Regions from separate parts of the Salana multivorans genome, predicted to be linked through region 1. Evidence: predicted binding sites of a transcription regulator. Region 1 holds the regulator's gene; each other region holds the start of a gene.
What was found. The regulator HrcA, encoded in region 1, represses chaperone genes, less so after heat shock. The targets are predictions, from matches to a motif close to TTNGCACTCGNNNNNNNCGAGTGCNAA.

Region 1 (5,164 bases):
GTCGGTCGGCCCGGGCTCGTCCATCCACCGCACGTGGAGCTCGGTCATGGCCGGGACGTCGACGAAGATGATCGACAGCTCGGCCTGCGGGTGCACGTGCATCTGGTCGAGCACGTAGCGCCCGAGCGCCGCGAACTCGGTCTCGTCGACCGGGTACTCGGTCTCGTTGCTGATCTCGATGCTCACCGGTCCTCCTTGTCCCACCGAGCGTAGGCGTCGATGATGTCGCCGACGAGGCGGTGGCGCACGACGTCGGCCGAGGTGAGGCGGCAGAACGCGATGTCGTCGATCCCGTCGAGGATCTCGGTCACCACGCGCAGCCCCGAGCGGGTCCCGCCCGGCAGGTCGACCTGCGTCACGTCGCCCGTCACCACCATCTTCGAGCCGAAGCCGAGGCGGGTGAGGAACATCTTCATCTGCTCGGGGCTGGTGTTCTGGGCCTCGTCGAGCACGATGAACGCGCCGTTCAGCGTCCGACCGCGCATGTACGCCAGCGGCGCGACCTCGATGACGCCGGAGGCCATGAGCCGCGGGATCGAGTCCGGGTCGAGCATGTCGTGCAGCGCGTCGTAGAGCGGGCGCAGGTAGGGGTCGATCTTCTCGGTGAGCGTGCCGGGCAGGAAGCCGAGCCGCTCCCCCGCCTCGACCGCCGGACGCGTGAGGAGGAGGCGCGAGACCTCCTTGTTCTGGAGCGCCTGGACGGCCTTCGCCATCGCGAGGTAGGTCTTGCCCGTTCCGGCGGGGCCGATGCCGAAGGTGACCGTGTTGCGGTCGATCGCCTCGACGTACTCCTTCTGCCCGACGGTCTTGGGGCGGATCGTCTTGCCGCGCGCCGAGAGGATGTTCGTCGTCATGACGCTCGCCGGCGACGTCGCGGCCGGCGAGCGCAGCATGGCGATCGCGCGGTCGACGGCGTCGGCGGACAGCGGCTGGGCCGCCATCGAGATCTGCGACAGCTCCTCGAGCAGGCGCGCGGCCAGCTCCACCTCGCCGCGCGGGCCCTCGAGCGTGAGCAGGCGGTCGCGGGCGTGCACGTCGACGGCGGGGAACCCGCGCTCGACGGCGCGCAGCACCTCGTCGGCCGGCCCCAGGAGCGCGCGCGGGTCGACGCCGTCGGCGAGCTCGAGCCGGTGCACCACCGGCGTGCGCGACTCCGCGCCCGGCTGCCCCGAGCCGCCGCCCGGCTGCGCCGTCACGAGCGCCCCGCCAGCTTGTCGCGCAACCGGGCGAACATCCCGGCCCCGACGGGGGCCAGGCGCGCGGCCGGCGACTCCTCGCCGCGCAGCCCGGCGAGCTCGCGCAGCAGCTCCTGCTGGCGCTCGTCGAGCTTGGTCGGCACCTGGACGTCGAGGTGGACGTGCAGGTCCCCGCGGCCGTGCCCGCGCAGCCGGCCCATGCCCTTGCCGCGCAGCGTCAGCACCTCGTCCGGCTGCGTGCCGGGCGCGATGTCGAGGTCGAGCTGGCCGTCGAGCGACTCGACCGTCAGCACCGTCCCGAGCGCCGCCGCCGTCATGGGCAGGCTCACGGTGCAGTGCAGGTCGTCGCCGCGGCGCGTGAACACCGGGTGCGGGAGCTCGCGCACCTCGACGTAGAGGTCACCGGCGGGACCGCCACCCGGACCGACCTCGCCCTGCCCGGTCAGCTTGATCCGCGACCCGGTCTCGACGCCGGCCGGCACGTCGACGCCGATCGTCCGCCGCGTGCGGACGCGGCCCTCGCCGGAGCACTCGAGGCAGGGCTCGGGGATCGTCGAGCCGTAGCCCTGGCAGGCGTCACAGCGCGCCTGCGTCATGACGTTGCCGAGGAAGGAGCGCGCCACGCGCTGGACCATGCCGCGGCCGCCGCACACGCTGCACGGCCGCGGCGAGGTGCCCGGGCGCGCGCAGGAGCCGTGGCACGTGCCGCACACGACGGCCGTCTCGACCGTGAGGTCCCGGTGCACGCCGAACGCGGCCTCGGCCAGGTCGAGGTCGATCCGCACGAGCGCGTCCTGGCCGCGCCGCGAGCGCGGAACGGGGCCGCGGGCCGTCGCGCCGGCCGTGTTGAACAGCGTCTCGAACAGGTCGCCGAAGCCGAAGCCGCCCATCCCGGGGCCGCCGGCTCCGCCGGCGCCGAACGCCGAGGGTCCACCGAGGTCGTACATCCGGCGCTTCTCCGGGTCCGTGAGGACCTCGGCCGCCATCGTCACCTCCTTGAACTTCTCGGCGGACTCCTCGCCGGCGACGTCCGGGTGGTACTGGCGCGCCAGCTTCCGGTAGGCGCGCTTGATCTCCTCGGTGGTGGCGTCACGCGAGACGCCGAGGATCTCGTAGTAGTCGGTCACGAGCGATGGGCTCCTGTAGTGCGAGGGAACGGACGGTCGGTCGAGCTGGTGGCGTCGGTCGGGCGAGCGGCCGGGTAGTCGGGGCTCACTCGAGCGGCGAGACGAATCGGGACAGGTAGCGTGCGACGGCTCGCACGGCCGCCATGGTGCCGGGGTAGTCCATCCGGGTCGGCCCGAGCACGCCGAGGTAGGCGAGCGCGTCCCCCGTGCCCTCGCGGCCGTAGGGGGCAGCGACGAGCGACGCGTGCGCGAGCGGGGAGTAGCCGTTCTCGGCGCCGATCCGCACCGTGACGTCGCCGCCCGCCTCGCCCTCCGACGCGACGTCGGCGAGCAGGTTCATGAGGACGACCTGCTCCTCCAGCGCCTCGAGGACGGGCTGGAGGCCGTGGTAGAAGTCGAGCGGCGAGCGCGTGAGGTGGCTGTGGCCCGCCATGACGAGGCGGTCCTCGACCTCCTCCGTGAGCGTCTCGACGACGACCTCGGCGATCTGTCGGGCGAGCTCCGCGACGCCGGGCGCCACGACGTCCGGGACCGCGCGCAGGCTGAGCCCGAGCTCGGGCATCCGCCGGCCGGCCGCGGCGACGTTGAACCGGACCCGCAGGTCGGCCACCTCGGCCTCGTCCGGCGCCGCGGCGCCGTCCGGCAGCGTCACGGTGCGCTGCTCGACGCGGCCGGAGTCGGTGATGATGACGGTCATGACGCGGCCGTTCGCCAGCGGCACCACCTCGAGGTGGCGCAGCGCCGAGCGGCGCAGCGACGGGTACTGCACGACCGCCGCCTGCTGCGTGAGCTGCGCGAGGAGCCGCACGGTGCGCTCGACCGCGTCGTCGAGGTCGACCGCCTCGAACAGGAAGGTCTCGATCGCGCGCCGCTCGGCCGGGCTGAGCGCCTTGAGCGCCGCGAGGTGGTCGACGAAGAGCCGGTAGCCGGCGTCCGTCGGGATCCGCCCGGCCGACGTGTGCGGCTGGGCGATGTACCCCTCCTGCTCCAGCGCGGCCATGTCGTTGCGGATGGTCGCCGGGGAGACGCCCAGTGCGTGCCGCTCGACGAGCGCGCGCGAGCCGACCGGCTCCTGGGTCGAGACGTAGTCGGAGACGATGGCGCGCAGGACGTCGAGCCGACGGTTCTTCGTGCTCATCGCTCCTCCTCGCTGACGCTGACCCGACGCTCACCCGACGCAGCGCGGCGCGGTCAGCACTCACCGACCGCGAGTGCCAATTCTACGCCCGCGTGCCAGCGCGCCTCCCGGCGCGCGCGACATCGGGCGGGTTAGCCTCCAACGTGACCGATCGGACCCTCTCCTTCCCCGGCGACCCGTACGGGGCCGACGTGCTGGCCGGCGGCGGGCGCGGCCAGGCGGCCGACCCGCGCGTCCGGACGGGAGCGCGTCGGCCGACGCGGGACGAGCTCGCCGTGCCCGGCCTCGTGGTCGAGGACGTCGCGACCGGGTTCGTCGGCGAGATCATGGCGCTGGAGCGCACGAACGGCGGCGACGTCGTCGTGCTCGAGGACCGCGCCGGGCGTCGCCGCTCGTTCGCGCTCGGCGCCGGGTTCTGGCTCGACGGGGCACCCGTCCGGCTGGTCCGGCCGCCCCGGGTGGCGGAGTCGGCGCCGCGTGCGCGGACGGCGTCGGGATCGCTCGCTGTGGCGGGAGCGAGGGCGCGGGTCGCCCGCGCCTCGCGGATCTGGGTCGAGGGCAAGCACGACGCGGAGCTCGTCGAGAAGGTCTGGGGCGACGACCTGCGCCTGGAGGGGATCGTCGTCGAGCTGCTCGAGGGCGCCGACCACCTGGCCGAGGTGCTCACCGGCTTCCAGCCGGGGCCGACCCGCCGGGCCGGCGTCCTGCTCGACCATCTCGTGCCCGGCTCGAAGGAGCGGCGTCTGGCCGACGACGCGCTGCGCGCTCTCGGACCGGCCGCGGCGCACGTGCGCGTGCTCGGCCACCCGTACGTCGACGTCTGGCAGGCCGTGCGACCCGAGCGGGTCGGGCTGCGGGCGTGGCCGGACGTGCCGCGCGGCACCGACATCAAGGTCGGGACGCTGCGGGCGCTGGGCTGGCCGACCGGCTCCCCCGCCGACGTCGCGCAGGGCTGGCGCCGGATCCTGCGCCAGGTCCGCGACTACCGCGACCTGTCGCCGGCGCTGCTCGGCCGCGTCGAGGAGCTCGTCGACTTCGTCACGGTCGGCGACGGGGACTGACGGCGGCGGGGCTTGCCGCACGGCGGGCTTGCCGCACGGCGGGCCCGGGGCGCCGTCAGACGATGACGACCTCCTCGCCGCGGATCGCGACGTAGAGCCGGGCGTAGGCGGTCACGGCCACCGGGATCGCGACCACCAGGCCGACGAAGCACGCCAGGGCACCCAGCGCGAGGACCACGAGGCAGAGCAGCGCCAGCAGGAGCGTCTGGCCGAGGTTCTCCCGGACGAGACGGAGGGAGGCGCCGATCGCGGCACCGGCCCGGCCGGGGTCGTCCGAGAGCGCGAACGGCGCGAACGCCAGCCCGAGCGACGCGACCAGGCAGACCAGGGCGACGGCCGACGACACCGAGACGGGCGACGTGCTCGACGCCGGCGCGAGCGCCGGCAGCAGGGTGAGCACGGCGATCACGCCGGCGTAGCCGAACCAGCCGCGCGGCAGCGACCAGCAGTCAGCGAACCGCAGGGCACCCGTCCGCACCACCCGGAGCGCGCCGCGCGCGAGGAGGAGCGTGAGGACGCCCGTGACGAGCCCGGAGAGCAGCATCGCGGCGGCACCGACGAGGTAGGTGCGCCAGCCGGACCACGTGCCGAGGAGCACCGCGCCGTTGGCGAGGAACCCGGGGTCGCCGGTGAGAAGCCGGA
Region 2 (5,164 bases), on a different contig from region 1:
GGCGAACCAGGCGCGCAGGTCCGGGGCGAAGGAGGCCTCGAGGTCGGCCAGGCGGGCCCAGGCTGCGGTGGTCGTGGGATCGATCGGAGCGCTCATGTCCGTAACGCTAGTGGCCTCCACCGACGGTGACCTCCGACGTACGACCTACCTGTGGACGAGCGCCCGGGGGCTGTGGACGAGCCCCGCCACCGTCGTCGCGCGGCACCGGACGAACCGCCGTCGCCCGCGTCCCACCCGGATCGGCGCGGCGGGCCGGAACGAGCGACGCGGCGGGGTCGGGGATCACTAGGGTGTTCTCGGCCATCGACCCGAAGGACACCGCCATGTCGCAGCAGACAACGCCCCCGTGGGGCACCCGCCCGGGCATCTTCTCCTGGAACCTCTACGGCGACGGCCGTCACATCGCGGGCGGGCAGGTGGTCGGGCCGCACCAGCGCCTGAGCTGGCCGCGCACCATCGGCATCGGGATGCAGCACGTCGTCGCCATGTTCGGAGCGACCTTCCTCGTGCCGCTCATCACGGGCCTCCCGCCGGCGACGACGCTGTTCTTCTCGGGCATCGGCACCTTCCTGTTCCTGCTCATCACGCGCGGTCGCGTGCCGAGCTACCTCGGCTCGAGCTTCGCGTTCATCGCGCCGATCGCGGCGGCGAACGAGCAGGGTGGGATGGCGGTGGCGCTCGGCGGCGTCGTGGTGGCGGGCGTGCTGCTCGCCCTCGTCGGGCTGCTGGTCAACTGGATCGGGCACTCCTGGATCGACCGGGTGATGCCGCCGATCCTCACGGGCACGATCGTCATGCTCATCGGCTTCAACCTCGCGCCGGCCGCGTGGAACAACGTGCAGGTCGCGCCCGTGACGGCGATCGTCACGATCCTCGCCGTCATCCTCGCGACGGTCCTGTTCAAGGGCATCCTCGGGCGGCTGTCGATCCTGCTCGGCGTCCTCGTCGGCTACGCCTGCGCGCTCGTCCGGGGCGAGGTCAGCTTCGACCTCGTCCGCGAGGCCGGCTGGGTCGGGCTGCCGCACTTCCAGACGCCGCAGTTCTCCGTGGCCGTGCTCGGGCTGTTCGTCCCCGTCGTCCTCGTCCTCATCGCCGAGAACATCGGCCACCTCAAGTCCGTCGCCGCGATGACCGGCGAGGACCTCGACCCCATGACCGGGCGCGCCCTGTTCGCCGACGGCCTCGCCACGACCCTCGCCGGCGCTGGCGGCGGGTCCGGCACGACGACCTACGCCGAGAACATCGGCGTCATGGCGGCCACGCGCGTCTACTCGACGGCCGCCTACCTCGTCGCGGCGATCACGGCGTTCCTGCTCTCGCTCTCGCCCAAGTTCGGTGCGCTCATCGCGACGATCCCCGGGGGCGTGCTCGGCGGCGCCGGCACCGTGCTCTACGGCATGATCGGCATCCTCGGCGCGCGCATCTGGGTGCAGAACAAGGTCGACTTCGCCGACCCGGTGAACCTCACGACGGCCGCCGTCGCGCTCATCGTCGGCATCGCCAACTTCACCTGGGGCTGGGGTGCGCTCACGTTCGAGGGCATCGCGCTCGGCTCGTTCGGCGCGCTCGCGATCTACCACGCGATGCGGTGGATCGCGCGGTGGCGCGGCACCCACCAGGAGCCGGCGTCGCCCGCCTCGGTCCCCGCGGACGAGGCGGTCTGACCGAGCCGGCGCCGCGGCGCAGAGGCTCAGCACGGACGGGTCGGGCCTGCACTCGCGCGAGTGCGGGCCCGACCCGTTGCGTCTGCCCCGTGCCGTCGCTCCCGCGGCGGACGACGGCGCCGGATCAGCCGGCCGCGGATCAGCCGGCGGCGACCTCGACGGGCCGGCTCTCGCCGGCGACGGCTCCGGCGTTCTCCGCGTCCGTCGCCGCGGCGAGCACGGTCGTCGGGGCGCCGTGCTGGACCTCGATCCGGCGCGGCTTGGCCTCCTGCGCCACCGGGATGGTGAGCGTGAGGACGCCGTCGCTGTAGGAGGCGCTGATCTGGTCGAGGGCGAGGCCGCGACCGACGGTGAGCTGGCGGGCGTACGTGCCCGACGGGCGCTCCTTGGCCAGCCACTGGACGTCGCCGGTCTCGGGGGTCGTCCGCTGAGCGCGGATCGTCAGGGTGCGGTCCTCGACGTTGACGTCGATGCTGCCGGGGTCGGCCCCGGGCAGGTCCATCGCCAGGACGTAGTGGTCACCGGACCGGTACAGGTCCATCGGCATCTGGGTGCTCGCGCGCTCGGCGGTGAGCATCTGGCCCATGAGTCGGTCGAGCTCACGGAACGGGTCGTACGTGCGTGCCATGTCTCCACTCCTTCAGGTCGGGGGGACCGGGTTCGGTCCCGCTCACACCCACAGTTCTAGCACTCTCGCCCGACGAGTGCCAGTCAAAGTTGAGTCGGGTTCGCTCAAGGCGAACCGGGGCCGCTCGACTCCCCTGACGGCCATCAACCACGTGACATCGCACGGAGCATGCTGTAGAGTTGACTGTTCGCCTGCGGCAGCGTCCCACCCTTGGGGCAGCAGCCGCGCGACCCCGGCCCCCGCCAGCGGCCGGGCGCGCAACGAGAGCGCGCCGCCGCGGCCCGAGACCGGGTCACTCGATCAAGGAGCAGTACCCATGTCCATCTCTCACTTCGACAACCACACCATCGACCAGGCCTTCCCGGCACGCGATGCCGAGACCGCCCGCGCCGTCCGCGAGACCGAGGCCCTCGTCGCCGCCATCGTGCGCGGCGAGATGTCCTCGCCCGACGCGTTCGCCCGCCCGGTGCCGGTCGCGTTCCTCGACGACGGCCGTCGCGTCTTCCTCCTGGTCGACCGCGGCCGGACGACCTCGCGCACCGATCGCGAGCGTCCGCTCGACAAGCCCCGCTCGTGGGGCATCGAGGTCGCGACCGACGGCGACCTGGTCGACAACACTCCCAGCCACGTCGCGGTCCGCTCGACCCGGCGACTCACGCCGCAGGCGGCCGCCGACGCCGTGCGCTACGCGCTGGCGACCACCGCCTGACGGACCGCGTCACCGGGCCCGGCCCGGTGGACCGTCCGCTCGCTCGGCGTCGTCGGGTTCGCCCGGTGTCACCGGGCTTGCGCCGCGTCTCGGGCTCGCCCGGCGTCGTCGATCCGTCCGGCCGACCCACTCGGCTCGGCCGGGCGGCCCGCTCGGTGTCCCAGCGGCCGGCCCCGCACCGTCGGCTCGCTCGGCGTCGGTGTCGTCCGAGCGGTGAGCTCGGTCGGCGGCGTCGCCGGATCTCAGGCGTCGCCGGATCTCAGGCGGCGCCGGATCTCAGGCGGCGCCGACGGCCGACGACGTCACGTCGCTCGTCCCAGCGGACTCGTCGGTGCCCGAGCCGTCGGCTCCGCCCGGGCTCGGCACGTCGCCGGGACGCTGACCGTCCTGCTGACGACCACCGCCGGCCATGCCCGAGGCCTCGGAGCTGCCGCGTCCGTCCTCGTAGGCGATGATCGCGTCGGCCTCGGACCGCAGCGTCTCCTCGGCGACGAGGCCCGACGGCGCCACGGCCGCGAACCAGGCCTCGACCGAGGCGGCGAGCACGCCGGAGTCGAGGAGCGAGGTCGTCAGCTCGGCCTTCTTCTCCTCGATGAGCGCCGACCACTCCTCGCTGCTCTCCATCGCGGTCGCGAGTGCGCTGCCACCGCCCATGCCGCCACCCGGTGCCGTGCCGCCGAAGCCCGTCCCGGGCGCCTCGCCGTCGACCCCGGTCGGAGGCTCGAAACCCTCGGGCGGCTGGACCCCGTCGGGAAGCTCGGCGCCGTCGGGAAGCTGCATGCCGCCCGGCGGCTCCATCCCGCCCGGTCGTCCACCCGCGGCGCCGTCGGGCCCGCCGGCGGCCCCGTCCGTCCCGTCGGCGCCGTCGGCGGCTCCGCCGGGCGCGCCGCCGGGGAAGCCACCGGCACCCCCCGCGCCTCCGCCCCCGAGCTGGACGCCGAACGCGCGGTCGTGGTCCCAGGCGACCACCGTGAACATCCGCGTCTCCGAGTCCCAGAACAGGTAGCCGTTGTTCCCCGGTCCGTCGATCGTGTCGAAGTTGCCCATCAGCTCCTCGAGGGCGAGATAGGTCGCGAACGAGTCGAGGTCCACCAGCTCGGGCAGCCGCTCGGCCAGCTCCTCCTCCGAGCCGTTCGCCAGGAGGTCGAGCAGCTCGGCCAGCGGCGCATAGTCGTCGGGCCCGGCCTTGACCTCGAACGACTCCGAGTAGTCCGCGTCGTCGCCCAGGTAGGACCAGCTCGCCGTCGACTCGATCTTGTAGAGCACCGAGTCCTCCCCGGCGTCGGGGAACTCGTCCGCCACCCACGCCTCGTCGAGGTTCTGGACCGTGAGGCGCAGGACCGCGTCGTCGCCGTTGACCGAGAACGCCGTCGCCACCGCCTTCTCCGTCGCGAGCCCGGCATCGGCCAGCAGGTCGAGCGCGACCGCCTCGTTGAAGGAGGACTCCGAGCCGTTCGGTCGCACGGCGAAGTCGGTGTAGCCGTCGAGACTCTGCCCGTCGACGTACTTGTCGAGCCGGATCCGCCACGGCAGCGACGTCGGGTCGGACTCGGCCGTCACGCCCTGGAGCGAGGAGTTGCCCTTGAGCTTGATGCCGACGTTCTCGAACGTCTGCCCGTCGATCGTCACGGTGGCGCTCGCCCAGTCCTTGGCCGAGGAGTCCTCGTACGTCGCGAGCAGCCCGGCGAGCACGTCGGGGTCGATCTCGACCTCGATCGTGTGCACGGAGCTCGCGTCCCAGACCGTGCCAGCGGTCGCGGCGGCGGCGGACGACGCGGAGGCGGCTTCCGTCTGGCCCGTCTGCTGGCCGACCGCGCAGCCGCCGAGGACGAGCGCGGCGGCGGTCACGGTGGCAGCGGCGCGGGCACCGATCCTGCCGCGCACGGGGAACCGGAAGGGTGAGGCGGGGGAAGGCGTCATGTCGACACTGTGAACACCACACCTTGGCCGGACGCCTGGGAGACCTGTGGACAGCCTGTGCGGGCATGCTGAGGTCATGGAGATCGAGCGCGTCGTCATCCCCGCCGCCGGTGACCCCGGCTTCACGAACAACGTCTGGATCGTCGGCGACCCGCGTGGCTCGGGCGGCGAGTGCGTCGTGATCGATGCCTCCCACGACGCCGACGCGATCGCCGAGGCCGTCGGGGACCGGACCGTCGTGGC
Region 3 (5,164 bases), on a different contig from region 1:
CGCAGGAGCCCTGGACGCTCATCAACGCCGGCCAGCGCGTGCAGATCATCAAGCCGCACCCGACCAAGGGCGGCACCCTCGAGTTCGGCACCGAGGTCATCGCGTCGGCCGACGGGACGGTCGCCGGCCTGCTCGGCGCCTCGCCCGGTGCCTCGACGGCCGCGTTCGCGATGGCCAAGGTCATCAAGACCTGCTTCGGCGACGAGCACCCGGAGTGGGTCGAGCGGCTGCACGAGATCATGCCGAGCCTCGTGGTGGCCGGCGACGACAAGCGCAAGGACCCCGCCAAGCCCGCCGGGCCGGTCTAGCCCGGTCCGCTCGGTCGGCCGCCAGGGTGTCCGCTCTCCGCGGATCCGTCCCGGCGTCATCGTGCTCCACACGGCGTGTCCAGTGCGACGCGCCGCATCGGTCGGGGTGGCGGGTGCGACGATCCGCGGAGAGCGGACGGGGCCTCGAGCCAGCGCCGGCTGCGACCGCTGGCCTAGGGTCGAGGGGTGAAGCCCGAGCACCTCGACCTCCTGCGCATCCCCGGCCGTCCCGCGGTGAGCCCGGACGGCGCCCTCGCCGTCGTCGCCGTCTCCCGGCCCGACCTCGACGCCGACGCCTACCGCTCCCGGCTCTGGCGACTCGACCTCGCCGAGCCCGGCGCCCCGGCGCTCGCGCTGACCGCGGGCCCGCGCGACAGCGAGCCGGTCGTCTCGCCCGACGGCCGCTGGATCGCGTTCCTGCGCGCCGGCGAGTCGGGACCCGCGCAGCTCGCGGTGCTCGACGTGCGCGGCGGCGAGCCCGTCGTGCTCACGAGCCACCAGCTCGGCGTCTCCGGCCGCCCCGCCTGGTCGCCCGACTCCGGCCGGATCGCCTACGTGGCGCGTGTCCCGGAGGAGGGCCGCTACGGCACGACCGACGGGGTCGGTCCCGACGCCGAGCCCGCGCGCCACATCACCACCTTCACCTACCGTCACGACGGCATCGGCTTCACCGAGGGCCGCCCCGCCCACGTGTTCGTCGTCGACGTCCCGCTCCCGGCCGCACCCACCGCGCCGCCGGCCACGCCCAGGGCACCGCTCCGCCTCACCGGTGGCGACACCCCGGAGGCCGGTCCGTCCTTCGCCGACGTGACGTGGACGCCCGCCGGCGACGCCCTGCTCGTGCGCCGGGGGCGGGACGACGCGCTCGTCACGGACCTCGTCCGGCTCGCGCTGCCCGAGGTCGCGGAGATCGAGCGGGCCACCGACGGCACCGCCGACGACTCGCGCACCGCTGACGACTCCGACGCCGCAGCTCACCGCCGCGGTCTGCCCGTCCCGGTCCGGCAGGAGGTCGTCGCCCTCGACGCGCTCACGCCGTTCACGCGGGACGGCGTCGCAGACGGCCTCACGGTCGACGCGCTCGCGGTCGCGCCCGACCCCGACCAGGCGATGCTGCTCCACCTCCTCGTGCGCGACCTCGGGGCTGACGGCCTCGACTACGTCGGCCGCAACCCCGCCCTCGTCCGCGCCCGCCTGGTCGGCACCGGGCTCGTCGACGCCGAGCGGCTGACGGACCCCGAGGTCGACGACCTGCTCGGCGGCGTCGGGGCCGGGGCGTTCGAGACCACGGCCGACGGGGGCGCGCTGCTGCGCCGGACCCGGCGCGGTCGCACGGAGCTGGTCCGCGTGAGCGGTGACGGCGGCGTCGACGTCGTCCACCCCGGCAGCGTGACGGGCGCGGCGTCGCTGCCGGACGGCCGCGTCATCGCGAGCGTGACGCTGCCGGACAGCCCCGGCGAGGTGGTGCAGATCGAGCCGGCGACGCTCGACGCCGGCGGCGTCGACGGTCTCACCGCGCTGACCGACCTGGCGGCGCCGCTGCGCGACGCCGTCGGCGGCGAGCTCCGGCTCCCGGTCGAGCTCGACGGTGCGAGTGCGCCGGACGGCACGCCCGTGCACGGCTGGCTGGTGACGCCCGACCCCGAGGAGTTCGGCGCCGGGCCGTACCCGACGCTGCTCATGATCCACGGCGGGCCGTACGCGGCCTACGAGGACGTGTTCTTCGACGAGGTCGCGGTGGCGGCGGGCGCCGGCTACGCCGTCGTCTACGGCAACCTGCGGGGGTCGGCGGGCTACGGCAGCTCGCACGGGCGCGCGATCCTCGGCGGTTTCGGGACGGTGGACGCCGACGACGTCCTCGCCCTGCTGGACCACGCCCTGGCGACGCACCCGGAGCTCGACGCCGACCGCGTCGGCGTCATGGGCGGCTCCTACGGCGGCTACCTCACGGCGTGGCTGACGACCCGGCCCGACGCGGCCGAGCGGTTCCGCGGGGCGATCGTCGAGCGCGGGTTCCTCGACCCGGTCAGCTTCGAGGGGTCGAGCGACATCGGCTGGTTCTTCGGGCTGCGCTACGTCGGTGAGGACCCCGAGCTGGTCGCGGCGCAGAGCCCGATGGCGCGCATCGGTCAGGTCGTGACCCCGACGCTGGTCGTCCACTCCGAGCAGGACTGGCGCTGCCCGGTGGAGCAGGGGCAGCGCTGGTACGTGGGGCTGCGCCGGCGGGGTGTCCCGGCCGAGCTGCTGCTGTTCCCGGGGGAGGGGCACGAGCTGTCCCGCTCGGGTCGTCCGAAGCACCGGCGGCAGCGGTTCGAGGCCGTGCTCGACTGGTGGGAGCGTCACCTGCCCCGCCCGCGGGCCTAGCCGGTCGACGGGGGAGCGCTGCTTGCACTCTCGGTGCGAGAGTGCCAAAATCTCAGTTAGCACTCTCGCATCGAGAGTGACAACTGTGACCAGGGTGGCGAGGTCACGCGGCGGTCGGGACAGGCCCGGCCGGTGCGGGGCCGTCCGTCGCGGGCGTCGCCCGGTCCGTTCGAATCTCACCAGGAGGATCGCAGCCACATGGCCAAGATCATTGCCTTCGACGAGGAGGCCCGCCGCGGGATGGAGCGTGGCCTCAACCGCCTCGCCGACACCGTCAAGGTCACGCTCGGCCCGAAGGGTCGCAACGTCGTTCTCGAGAAGAAGTGGGGCGCCCCCACGATCACGAACGACGGCGTCTCCATCGCCAAGGAGATCGAGCTGGAGGAGCCGTTCGAGAAGATCGGCGCCGAGCTCGTCAAGGAGGTCGCCAAGAAGACGGACGACATCGCGGGTGACGGCACCACGACCGCCACCGTGCTCGCCCAGGCGCTCGTTCGCGAGGGTCTGCGCAACGTCGCCGCCGGCGCCAACCCCATCGCCCTCAAGCGGGGCATCGACAAGGCCGTCGCGGCCGTCACCGAGGCGCTGCGCGAGCAGGCCAAGGAGGTCGAGACGCAGGAGCAGGTCGCCGCGACCGCCGCGATCTCCGCGAACGACGTCGAGATCGGCGAGAAGATCGCCGAGGCGATCTTCAAGGTCGGCAAGGAGGGCGTCATCTCGGTCGAGGAGTCCAACGCCCTCGGCATCGAGCTCGAGTTCACCGAGGGCATGCGCTTCGACAAGGGCTACCTCTCGGCGTACTTCGTCACCGACCAGGAGCGTCAGGAGGCCGTCCTCGACGACCCGTTCATCCTGCTCGTCGAGTCGAAGATCTCCTCGGTCAAGGACCTGCTGCCGCTGCTGGAGAAGGTCATCCAGTCCGGCAAGCCGCTCCTCATCATCGCCGAGGACGTCGACTCCGAGGCGCTCGCCACCCTCGTGGTGAACAAGATCCGCGGCATCTTCAAGTCCGTCGCCGTCAAGGCCCCGGGCTTCGGCGACCGCCGCAAGGCGATGCTGCAGGACATGGCCATCCTCACGGGCGGCCAGGTCATCTCCGAGACCGTCGGTCTCACGCTCGAGAACGCCGACCTGTCGGTGCTCGGCCAGGCGCGCAAGGTCGTCGTCTCCAAGGACGAGACCACGATCGTCGAGGGTGCCGGGGACAAGGAGCTCCTCGACGGCCGGATCAACCAGATCCGCGCCGAGATCGAGAACTCCGACTCCGACTACGACCGCGAGAAGCTCCAGGAGCGCCTCGCGAAGCTGGCCGGTGGCGTCGCCCTCATCAAGGCGGGTGCCGCGACGGAGGTCGAGCTCAAGGAGCGCAAGCACCGCATCGAGGACGCCGTCCGCAACGCCAAGGCCGCGGTCGAGGAGGGCATCGTCGCCGGTGGTGGCGTCGCGCTCATCCAGGCCGGCAAGGAGGCCCTCGCGGGCCTCGAGCTCGTCGGTGACGAGGCGACGGGCGCCAAGATCGTCGAGGTCGCCATCGACGCCCCGCTCAAGCAGATCGCCGAGAACGCCGGTCTCGAGGGCGGCGTCGTGGCCGAGAAGGTCCGCAACCTCCCGGCCGGGCACGGCCTCAACGCCGCGACCGGCGTGTACGAGGACCTGCTCGCCGCGGGCGTCAACGACCCGGTCAAGGTGACCCGCTCGGCGCTGCAGAACGCCGCGTCGATCGCCGGTCTCTTCCTCACGACCGAGGCCGTCGTCGCCGACAAGCCGGAGAAGGCTCCGGCCGTCCCGGCCGGCGGCGACGAGATGGGCGGCATGGGCTTCTGATCGAGGCCTAGGCGCTCAGCCTTCCGCATCACCGCAGCGGCGGGCGGTCCACCCTCGGGTGGGCCGCCCGCCGCTCGGCTTTTCCCGACGCGTCGCGCACGCTCCGCTGCTCCGCCGCCCCCCGTCTGCGCCGCTCCGACGCGGCGCTCGGCCGCCCGCCGCAACTCGCGCCCGCAATCGTTGCAACACGCCCCCCTCGACACGCCGACGCTGTGACCCCCTTCACACTCCCGCAGTCACAAATCAGCGCTAATCGTCCTCACGTTGATGCAACTTCGCTGCAAGTCTTGCGCAACGTCCCATGCCTTGGGACGATGGTGACCTCGCGGGGCGCCAGTGCAGGCGTCACCGCGGAACCCCCGCAGCCGACGAACGGATCGTCCCGTGTCTCAGCACAGTTCTTCGCGCGGCGTCAGCACGAGGCGGCAGAGCCGTCGCCCGGCTGCCGCGCTCGCCGCTCTCGCCCTCGCCGCGACCGGTCTCGGCGCGGCTCTCGCCGCGACGCCGGTCGCGCCGGCGGCGGCAGCCCCGCGGCCCCTCACCCTCGTCGGCAGCCTGCAGTCCGAGCTCGGCTGCGCCGGTGACTGGCAGCCGGAGTGCACCGCGACCGACCTCGCGCCGACCGGGACCGACGGCGTCTACGCCGCCGAGTTCACGCTCCCGGCGGG

Region 2: EDD28_RS07695 (Hsp20/alpha crystallin family protein) is a predicted target of HrcA. The motif match lies at 2,349-2,375, and genes of this name have one in related genera.
Region 3: groL (chaperonin GroEL) is a predicted target of HrcA. The motif match lies at 2,729-2,755, and genes of this name have one in related genera.

The regions. Positions count from the first base shown of each region.
Region 1 covers NZ_RKHQ01000002.1:166,460-171,623, reverse strand. The annotation lists gene ybeY (rRNA maturation RNase YbeY) at 1-186, opposite strand, end outside; gene EDD28_RS13030 (PhoH family protein) at 183-1,196, opposite strand; gene dnaJ (molecular chaperone DnaJ) at 1,193-2,323, opposite strand; gene hrcA (heat-inducible transcriptional repressor HrcA) at 2,409-3,461, opposite strand; gene EDD28_RS13015 (DUF3097 family protein) at 3,605-4,522, shown strand; gene EDD28_RS13010 (hypothetical protein) at 4,578-5,164, opposite strand, start outside.
Region 2 covers NZ_RKHQ01000001.1:1,763,877-1,769,040, reverse strand. The annotation lists gene pgi (glucose-6-phosphate isomerase) at 1-96, opposite strand, end outside; gene EDD28_RS07700 (uracil-xanthine permease family protein) at 324-1,664, shown strand; gene EDD28_RS07695 (Hsp20/alpha crystallin family protein) at 1,804-2,292, opposite strand; gene EDD28_RS07690 (hypothetical protein) at 2,609-3,001, shown strand; gene EDD28_RS07685 (CotH kinase family protein) at 3,278-4,921, opposite strand; gene EDD28_RS07680 (MBL fold metallo-hydrolase) at 4,998-5,164, shown strand, end outside.
Region 3 covers NZ_RKHQ01000001.1:565,541-570,704, reverse strand. The annotation lists gene mqo (malate dehydrogenase (quinone)) at 1-308, shown strand, start outside; gene EDD28_RS02655 (prolyl oligopeptidase family serine peptidase) at 495-2,672, shown strand; gene groL (chaperonin GroEL) at 2,871-4,496, shown strand; gene pulA (pullulanase-type alpha-1,6-glucosidase) at 4,881-5,164, shown strand, end outside.